DNA from 2 places in the Enterobacter sp. UPMP701 genome. Region 2 is predicted to be linked to the other one. Evidence: predicted binding sites of a transcription regulator. Region 2 holds the regulator's gene; the other holds the start of a gene.

The links. Region 2 encodes PurR, which represses purine synthesis genes. Its sites were predicted from a motif close to CANGCAAACGTTTGCNTG; they were not measured.
Region 1: pyrD (quinone-dependent dihydroorotate dehydrogenase) is a predicted target of PurR. The motif match lies at 1,529-1,546, and genes of this name have one in related genera.

Annotation. Positions count from the first base shown of each region.
Region 1 is NZ_JBSKJN010000001.1:166,587-170,799, forward strand. It holds gene ACWKXT_RS00720 (aliphatic sulfonate ABC transporter substrate-binding protein) at 1-824, opposite strand, end outside; gene ssuE (NADPH-dependent FMN reductase) at 817-1,392, opposite strand; gene pyrD (quinone-dependent dihydroorotate dehydrogenase) at 1,642-2,652, shown strand; gene zapC (cell division protein ZapC) at 2,818-3,360, shown strand; gene ACWKXT_RS00740 (YcbX family protein) at 3,357-4,213, opposite strand, start outside.
Region 2 is NZ_JBSKJN010000001.1:527,280-531,492, forward strand. It holds gene punC (purine nucleoside transporter PunC) at 1-1,058, opposite strand, end outside; gene punR (DNA-binding transcriptional activator PunR) at 1,173-2,084, shown strand; gene purR (HTH-type transcriptional repressor PurR) at 2,102-3,127, opposite strand; gene cydH (cytochrome bd-I oxidase subunit CydH) at 3,425-3,514, shown strand; gene ACWKXT_RS02600 (MFS transporter) at 3,677-4,213, shown strand, end outside.

The sequences.
Region 1 (4,213 bases), 360 kb from region 2:
ATGGTGGTGGGGGGACGGTGACTGAGGTAGCTCGCGATCACCGGTTCAGGTAAGCCCATGGTTTTTGCCAGCAGGGCAATGCTCGCCTGACGCTGGCTCTGTGTCAGGGCATCGGCCTGCGTAAAGGTATCCAGTACGCCCTGAATAAACGCGCCGTTCTTTTCTGCGTAAGGGCGTGAGGCGAGATAGAACGAACCGGTTTGCTTCAGCGTGGTTCCATCTTTCAGCACCCGTACACCACCCTGCAGCAATGCGGCGGAGTAGTACGGGTCCCAGATGGCCCAGGCATCAACGTTCTTCTGCTGGAACGCAGCACGCGCGTCGGCAGGCGTCAGGTAGACGGGCTGAATGTCGGTGAACTTGAGCCCGGCTTCCTGTAAAGCGCGCAGCAGCAGGTTGTGCGAGCTGGAGCCTTTCTGGAACGCAACTTTACGGCCTTTAAGGTCGGCAACGCTTTTGATGTCGCTGTTTTCAGGTACCAGAATCACCTCGGCTTTCGGTTTCGCGGGTTCTACGCCCACATAAACCAGGTCCGCTCCGGCAGCCTGAGCAAAGATAGGCGGAATGTCGCCCGTGCTGCCTAAATCGATACTTCCGACGTTCAGTGCTTCAAGCATCTGTGGCCCAGCGGGGAACTCCACCCAGGAGAATTTGGTGTCCGGGAAGCGTTTTTCCAGAAGCTGGTGGCTTTTTGCCAGCACCATACTGACGCTGCCTTTCTGATAGCCGATACGCAGGCTTTCCGGCGCGGTGTCTGCCGAATGAGCCAGCGACGAAAGGGCCATGAGTCCGGCCAGGCCGATGCGTGTCAGAGTTTTAAGCATGAGCGACTCCCTGTTGAGGATTAAATGAAGGGACCTGGATATCCCGGCGATGCAGCGCGTACCAGAAGGTTTCCAGCGCGGCATCAAGTCGCGTTTGCAGATTCGGCGTGAAGTGCGGCTTATGCTGGTAGTCGATGATCTGCGAATCATCTGCAAAAACGCCGTGAAGGATCTCCTGCGCTTTCAGCGCGTTGAGTACCGGTTTCAGGGCATAATCCACCGCCAGTAAATGGGCCACCGTGCCGCCCGTGGCCAGCGGCAGGACAACTTTGCCGTCCAGGGCGCGCTCGGGAAGCAGATCGAGCAGCGTTTTCAATGCACCCGAAAAAGAAGCTTTATAAACAGGTGTCGCCACGATTAAGCCGTCAGCGCCTTTAAGCTGTTCCGTCAGGGTTTTGAGCGCGGGGCTGTCAAAACGGGCGTAGAGCAAATCTTCAGGTTCGAAGTTATGCAGATTCCAGTGGCACACTTCCACATCCAGAGCATTGAGCTTGTCGCGGGCATATTCCAGCAGGGCGCTGGAACGCGAGGGGAATCGTGGACTGCCGGCCAGGGTGATGACGCGCATGTTTGCTCCTTATAACCAATTGTTTGCTTTTGTCTAACATTCATAACAATTTTCAGGAGTGTGACACCGCGCGGTTATTCCACTAAATGATTTATCCTCAATTCAAAAGCGAAAAAATGCATAAGAAAGGGGAAGGCAGGAAAACGATTGCGTTTTACGCTGATTTTTTTGCCGCAGGTCAATTCCCTTTCGTGGCGGGATCGCCCATAATCCCCTCCCGGTTTGCACACCGGGAATCCAGGAGAGTTCATGTACTACCCCTTCGTTCGTAAAGCCCTTTTCCAGCTCGACCCTGAGCGCGCTCATGAATTTACATTCCAGCAATTACGTCGCATTACAGGTACGCCTCTGGCGGCTCTGGTGCGTCAAAACGTGCCGGAAAAGCCTGTGCAGTGCATGGGTCTGACTTTTAAAAATCCGCTGGGTCTGGCGGCTGGCCTGGATAAGAACGGCGAATGTATTGACGCCCTGGGCGCGATGGGCTTTGGCTCCATCGAAATCGGTACCGTCACGCCGCGTCCGCAGCCGGGAAATGACAAGCCGCGCCTGTTCCGCCTGGTCGAAGCCGAAGGGCTGATCAACCGCATGGGCTTTAATAACCTCGGCGTTGATCACCTGGTGGAGAACGTGAAAAAAGCCCATTTTGATGGGGTGTTAGGCATCAATATCGGTAAAAATAAAGATACGCCGGTTGAGCAGGGTAAAGATGACTATCTGATTTGTATGGAAAAAGTCTACGCCTATGCCGGGTATATCGCGGTGAATATTTCCTCACCCAATACCCCGGGCCTGCGTTCCTTACAATATGGCGAAGCGCTGGACGATCTTCTGAGTGCCATCAAAAATAAACAAAATGAGCTGCAGACGATCCACCATAAATATGTTCCGGTCGCGGTTAAGATCGCACCGGATCTTTCTGCCGAAGAATTGATCCAGGTTGCCGACAGTTTAGTTCGCCATAATATTGACGGTGTGATTGCGACGAATACCACGCTCGATCGTTCGCTCGTCCAGGGAATGAAAAACTGTGACGAAGCGGGTGGGTTAAGTGGACGTCCGGTTCAATTAAAAAGCACCGAAATTATTCGCGCACTGTCTGCGGAATTAAATGGCCGTTTACCGATTATTGGCGTCGGCGGCATCGACTCAGTGATAGCTGCCCGCGAGAAGATGGCGGCGGGTGCATCACTGGTACAAATCTATTCCGGCTTTATTTTTAAAGGCCCGCCTTTGATTAAAGAAATCGTTACTCATATCTAATCTTTTTTCCTAATCAGACAACCAGGGCTTTATTTCCAGCCCTGGTTGTTTTATATTCCGTCACTGTTGCTTATTTAGACATTATAGTCTTTTATTACTAGTGTTATAAACGAAGCGGCGAACAGGACATTTTTAGTACAGGACGTTTGGGGACGGGAGAGACACATGCGAATTAAACCTGACGATAACTGGCGCTGGTATTTTTGCGACGAGCACGATCGTATGATGCTCGATTTAGCCAATGGCATGTTGTTTCGTTCTCGTTTTGCCCGCCGAATGTTAACCCCGGACGCCTTTGCCCCGTCGGGCTTTTGCGTTGACGATGCGGCACTTTATTTCTCCTTTGAAGAAAAATGCCGTGACCTGGCGCTTTCTAAAGAACAGCGCGCTGAGTTGGTCCTGAATGCGCTGGTGGCGATTCGTTTCCTGAAGCCGCAAATGCCAAAAAGCTGGCATTTCCTGGCGCACGGTATGAACTGGTCCCCGGCCACGGGCGACGCGGCCAGCGTCAATCTGAGCGATACTGCCGAAGAAGTGAGCCTGTTAGTGGTTGAGCCGGGCGAAAACGCTGCACTCTGCCTGCTGGCGCAACCCGGCGTGACGATTGCCGGGCGAGTGATGCAATTAGGTGATGCGATCAAAGTGATGAACGACAGGCTGAAGCCACAGCTGCGCGTCGATGCCTTCAGCCTGGAACAGGCGGTTTAAGCTTCCAGCTGTACGGACGTTTTCGGTACGCAGCTACAGCACAGAATTGTCCCGTCATTGCCAACTGCAGACTTCTTCAACGCACTCACTTCACCTTCCACCAGCTTAATGCGGCAGCATCCGCAAATTCCCGCGCGGCAGGAATACGGTACGCGAATTCCGGCTTGTTCCAGCTGCTCCAGTAAAACCTGCTGATTGTTGCCACGAATCACCTTGCCCTGCCAGTGAATATCCACCGCAGAGGCAACGTTTGTCTCAATGTCGACCATTTCTTCTTCCTGCCCGGCGCCGTACACTCTCGCAGGCCCGCGGGCAAGAATTTCGACCTCATCGCCTACGCGGATCGCGCCGCTGGAGCGCGGGATCAGGTTCTGACCGAAATCGACATCGCCGTTATCCTGCGCGGTACGGAACGATTGCAGCGTTTTCAGCGGTTCGCCGGAAGGGTGTTTCTGACCTTTCTCAGGGCTCACCGTGGTGAAAATGCAGCGGCTACAGGGTTTGACGACATCAAAGATGACGCTGCCGATGCGGATCACTTTCCAGGTGTCTTCATCCCAGGCGTCGGCACCTGTGACTACCAGGTTTGGACGGAACTGTTCCATCTGTACGCTGGCTTTACAGCGATTCTGTACATCACGCAGTGACGCTTCGTTGGTGAGCAGAAACGGGAAGCCATCGGCAAAGGAGAGGGGAACGGCGTCGTGGCGCTTCACGCGACGCGTCAGTTCAGGCCCAACCCAGCGCAGCTGCACGTCGCGGGAGAAGAAGCCGCTCAGCCAGCGGTTAATTTCATCCGGTGCGATGCGCGCGGTAAAATGATTGCCCCACACTTCCGTTGGCGCATCCACAG
Region 2 (4,213 bases):
GAGACCACCAGGCTTGCCAGGAAGCACAGCCCCAGTTGCAGGGTGTTCTGCAGCGCAGCCGCGCGGCCTGTCGCCTGCGGGAACGGACGCAGCGCCTGCGCCACAACGATAGGGTAGATCGCCCCGTTCGCGATGGCCATCACGCAGAATGGAATCAATATTTCGGCAAGACCCGCGCCCGGAATAAAGCCAACGGCCCAGGTCCCGATGACGCTCAACGCATACAGCACCAGCAGCCACGGCAGCATTTGCTGGCCTTCCCATTTTTGCAGCGCCGCGCGGCAGCCGTACCCGCCCACCAGGAACGCGATGGTCTGCGGAACGTAGCTCAGACCAATGGCCGCCGGGCTGTAGCCCATATCATGCAGAATAAAGGGCGAACCGGTCAGCCACGCGAAGAAGCTCGCCGAACAGGCGGCATAGATCAGAACGTTGCCGCGATATGCTTTTGCGCTCAGCAGGGAGGTGAAGGTAATCGGCTTCGCGTCAGCATGCGCCTCTTTTTTATGCGCTGGCTTGAGAGCGAACGCAGGCAGCATCAGCACCAGCGTGATGGCAAACAGCGTGGCAAAGATAGCCTGCCAGTCAAAGTGCGCGAGGATCCAGCTGCCCAGCAGCGGGGCGAGGGCAGGTGAGAGACCCACCAGCGGCATAATGGTAGCGAAAATACGGTTTGTGCGGTTTGCCGGGTAGTAGTCGGTGACCAGCGCCTGCCAGGTCACGGCAGCGGCACAGACGCCGACCGCCTGAGCAAACCGCAGCACCAGCAGCCAGGTAGCATCGCGCACCCATAACATCCCCAGACAGCCAACGGCAAAAATGGCCAGCCCCAGCAGCAATACCGGTTTACGACCAAAGCGATCCGAGAGCGGTCCCCAGAGCAGCTGTGCGAAAGCAAAACCGGCGAGGAACAAACTCAGGCTGGCGCTGATGGCCGCGGCAGGCGTTTGCAAATCTTCCTGCATCGCGGCGAAGGCCGGCAGGTACATATCGGTGGCCAAAAAGCCCAGCACGCTTAAGCCGCCGAGCCAGACTAAAAATCCTTTCCTGGGTTGCACTATTTTATTCTCCTGAGGAGGCAGGTATACATTGGCGCTGAGTGTAGGGAGTGCAAAGCCGCTTGTGAAACGCTAATATTTGGCGGGTGAATTCAAATTTTTTGCAGGCAGAAAATGTGGTCAGATTATTCTCTTGAAGTGGTCGATGCTGTCGCGCGTAACGGCAGCTTTAGCGCTGCGGCGCAGGAGTTGCACCGCGTCCCTTCGGCTATCAGCTATACGGTACGTCAGCTTGAAGAATGGCTGGCGGTTCCGCTGTTTGAACGGCGGCATCGTGATGTGGAATTAACGCCCGCAGGGGCGTGGTTTCTGAAAGAAGGGCGTTCTGTTATCAAAAAAATGCAGATCACCCGCGAGCAGTGTCAGCAGATCGCGAACGGCTGGCGGGGACACCTTTCCATTGCGGTGGATAACATCGTTAAGCCCAAGCGCACCCGGCAGATGATTGTCGATTTTTATCGGCATTTCTCTGACGTTGAACTGCGGGTCTCGCAGGAGGTGTTCAACGGCGTCTGGGATGCGCTGGCGGACGGCAGGGTAGAGATGGCGATTGGCGCGACCCAGGCGATCCCCGTCGGGGGACGTTACGCCTTTCGCGATATGGGGATGCTGAGCTGGAAATGTGTGGTGGCAAGCGATCATCCCCTGGCGGCGATGGAAGGGCCGCTGAGCGACGATACGCTGCGCAGCTGGCCGTCGCTGGTGCTGGAGGATACCTCCCGTTCACTGCCGAAGCGAATTACATGGCTGCTGGACAACCAGCGGCGGGTTGTCGCCCCTGACTGGGGATCGTCGGCGACGTGCCTCAGTGCCGGACTCTGCGTAGGCATGGTGCCCGCCCATTTTGCGCGTCCGCGTATCGACACCGGAGAGTGGATAGAGCTAACGCTGGAGAACCCGTTCCCGGATGCGGCCTGCTGTCTCACCTGGCAACAAAATGATGTCTCACCCGCTATGGCCTGGCTGCTGGATTATCTGGGTGACAGCGAAACGCTTAACCGGGAATGGTTACGGGAGCCAGACTGACTGGCCCCGGAAGAAGATTAACGACGGTAGTCGCGGAAAGGACCATCCGCAACGGAGCGGCGCTCGATGAGGCGTGGATGAACTTCAATGGACTGCGACTCTTCACGCTTGTTGACGATCCTGTCCAGCAGCATATTGAAGGCCGTTTCACCCAGCGAATCTTTCGGCTGGTGAATGGTGGTCAGCGCTGGCGTGAAGAAGCGCGCGTTGCGCACGTTGTCATAGCCGATCACGGAAATATCCTGCGGGACGCGCAGGCCAAGCTCGTCTGCGGCGCAGAGTGCACCCATGGCCATGATGTCGCCCCCGCAGAAGACGGCGGTCGGACGGTGCTGCTGGGAGACGATCTGCTGCATCGCGCGGTAGCCTGATTCCGGCTCAAAGTCACCCTGCACGATCCAGTTTTCCGGCACGGTAATCAGCGCCTCTTCCATCGCTTTCATAAATCCGGCCAGGCGGCCCGCACCGGTGTTGCGCTCCAGCGGACCCGGGATTACGCCAATCTCGCGGTGGCCGCGTTCGATCAGATAACGGCCCGCCATGTAACCGCCTTCGAAGGCGTTATCGATGACGGAATCGGTGAAGTCGGCGCGCGCTTCGCCCCAGTCCATCACCACCATAGGGATATGGCGATACTCTTCCAGCATCGACAGTACGGATTCCGGGTACTCGGAGCACATCACCAGCAGGCCATCCACGCGCTTTTGCGCCATCATCGACAGATAGGCACGCTGTTTTTCTATGCTATTCCATGCGTTGCCCAGAATCAGGGTATAGCCTTTCTGGAAGCAGTTTTTCTCTACCGCTTCAATGATCTCGGCAAAATAGGCCGCTTCGCTGCTGGTCGCCAGCAGACCAATAGACTTGGTGTGATTAACCTTGAGGCTACGCGCAACCGCACTCGGTGAGTAGTGCAGCTCTTTGATCGCAGCCCAGACGGCGTTGCGCGTCTCTTCCGCCACAAAGCGGGTTTTGTTAATTACATGTGATACGGTTGTAGTGGAAACGTTTGCGCGTTTTGCTACGTCTTTAATTGTTGCCATTAAATGTCACTCCAGACCATATCCTAAACTCCTGAAAAACTTGAAGGTAAACGTTTGCCTTCTCTCACCCTTATCTCGCAATTTTGGATTGCGGTACGCCAGGAAAACGACACGGGACGTCAGGAGGGGGTCAATGGCCGGTACGCTAATAAATTTAGCGTGGAATTTTGGCCTATCTTGATGAAAAGGGGAAGAGCTAAAGTGTTTATCAGCTTAAATCCAGGAAGATTTTTGAGCTAAATTGTGCAAAAATGAGCAAGCTCACTTTTCGTGGGGGGATTAAAAGGAGAAAAATTGATGAGTTCCGATCTGAAGTTTTCGCTGTTCACCACCGTTATTGTGCTGGCTCTGATTGTCGCGGCTGGCCTGACGGCTGCGCTGCACTGATTTACGCGGGGGGAGAGCCTTCTCCCTCCCGATCTCCTGATTGTTACTTCTCTGGCAAAAATCTTTTGCCATTTTGTTAACTTCTCATTTTTTGTGATTGATGTCATGCTTTCCGCTTCTTTGTTCTGTGTCACCACATGACACGGCATCCGGAGTTGACGCATGAAAATCAATTTTCCCCTGCTGGCCCTGGCGATTGGCGCTTTTGGGATTGGCACCACTGAATTCTCCCCGATGGGGTTACTGCCTGTTATCGCCCGGGGCGTGGACGTCTCGATCCCGGCCGCCGGTATGCTAATCAGCGCCTACGCTATCGGAGTGATGGTGGGAGCGCCGCTGATGACGCTTCTGCTTTCGCACCGCGCGCGCCGCAATGCGCTGATTTTCCTGATGGCGATTTTCACCCTCGGCAATGTGCTTTCGGCCATTTCGCCGGACTACACCACCCTGATGTTGTCGCGCATTCTGACCAGCCTCAACCACGGCGCGTTCTTTGGGCTCGGGTCGGTCGTGGCCGCGAGCGTTGTGCCGAAACACAAGCAGGCAAGCGCCGTGGCGACCATGTTTATGGGGCTGACGATTGCCAACATTGGCGGCGTACCGGCGGCAACCTGGTTGGGTGAAGCGATCGGCTGGCGGATGTCCTTCCTGGCGACGGCCGGGCTGGGCGTGGTCGCGATGGTGGCACTGTTCTTCTCC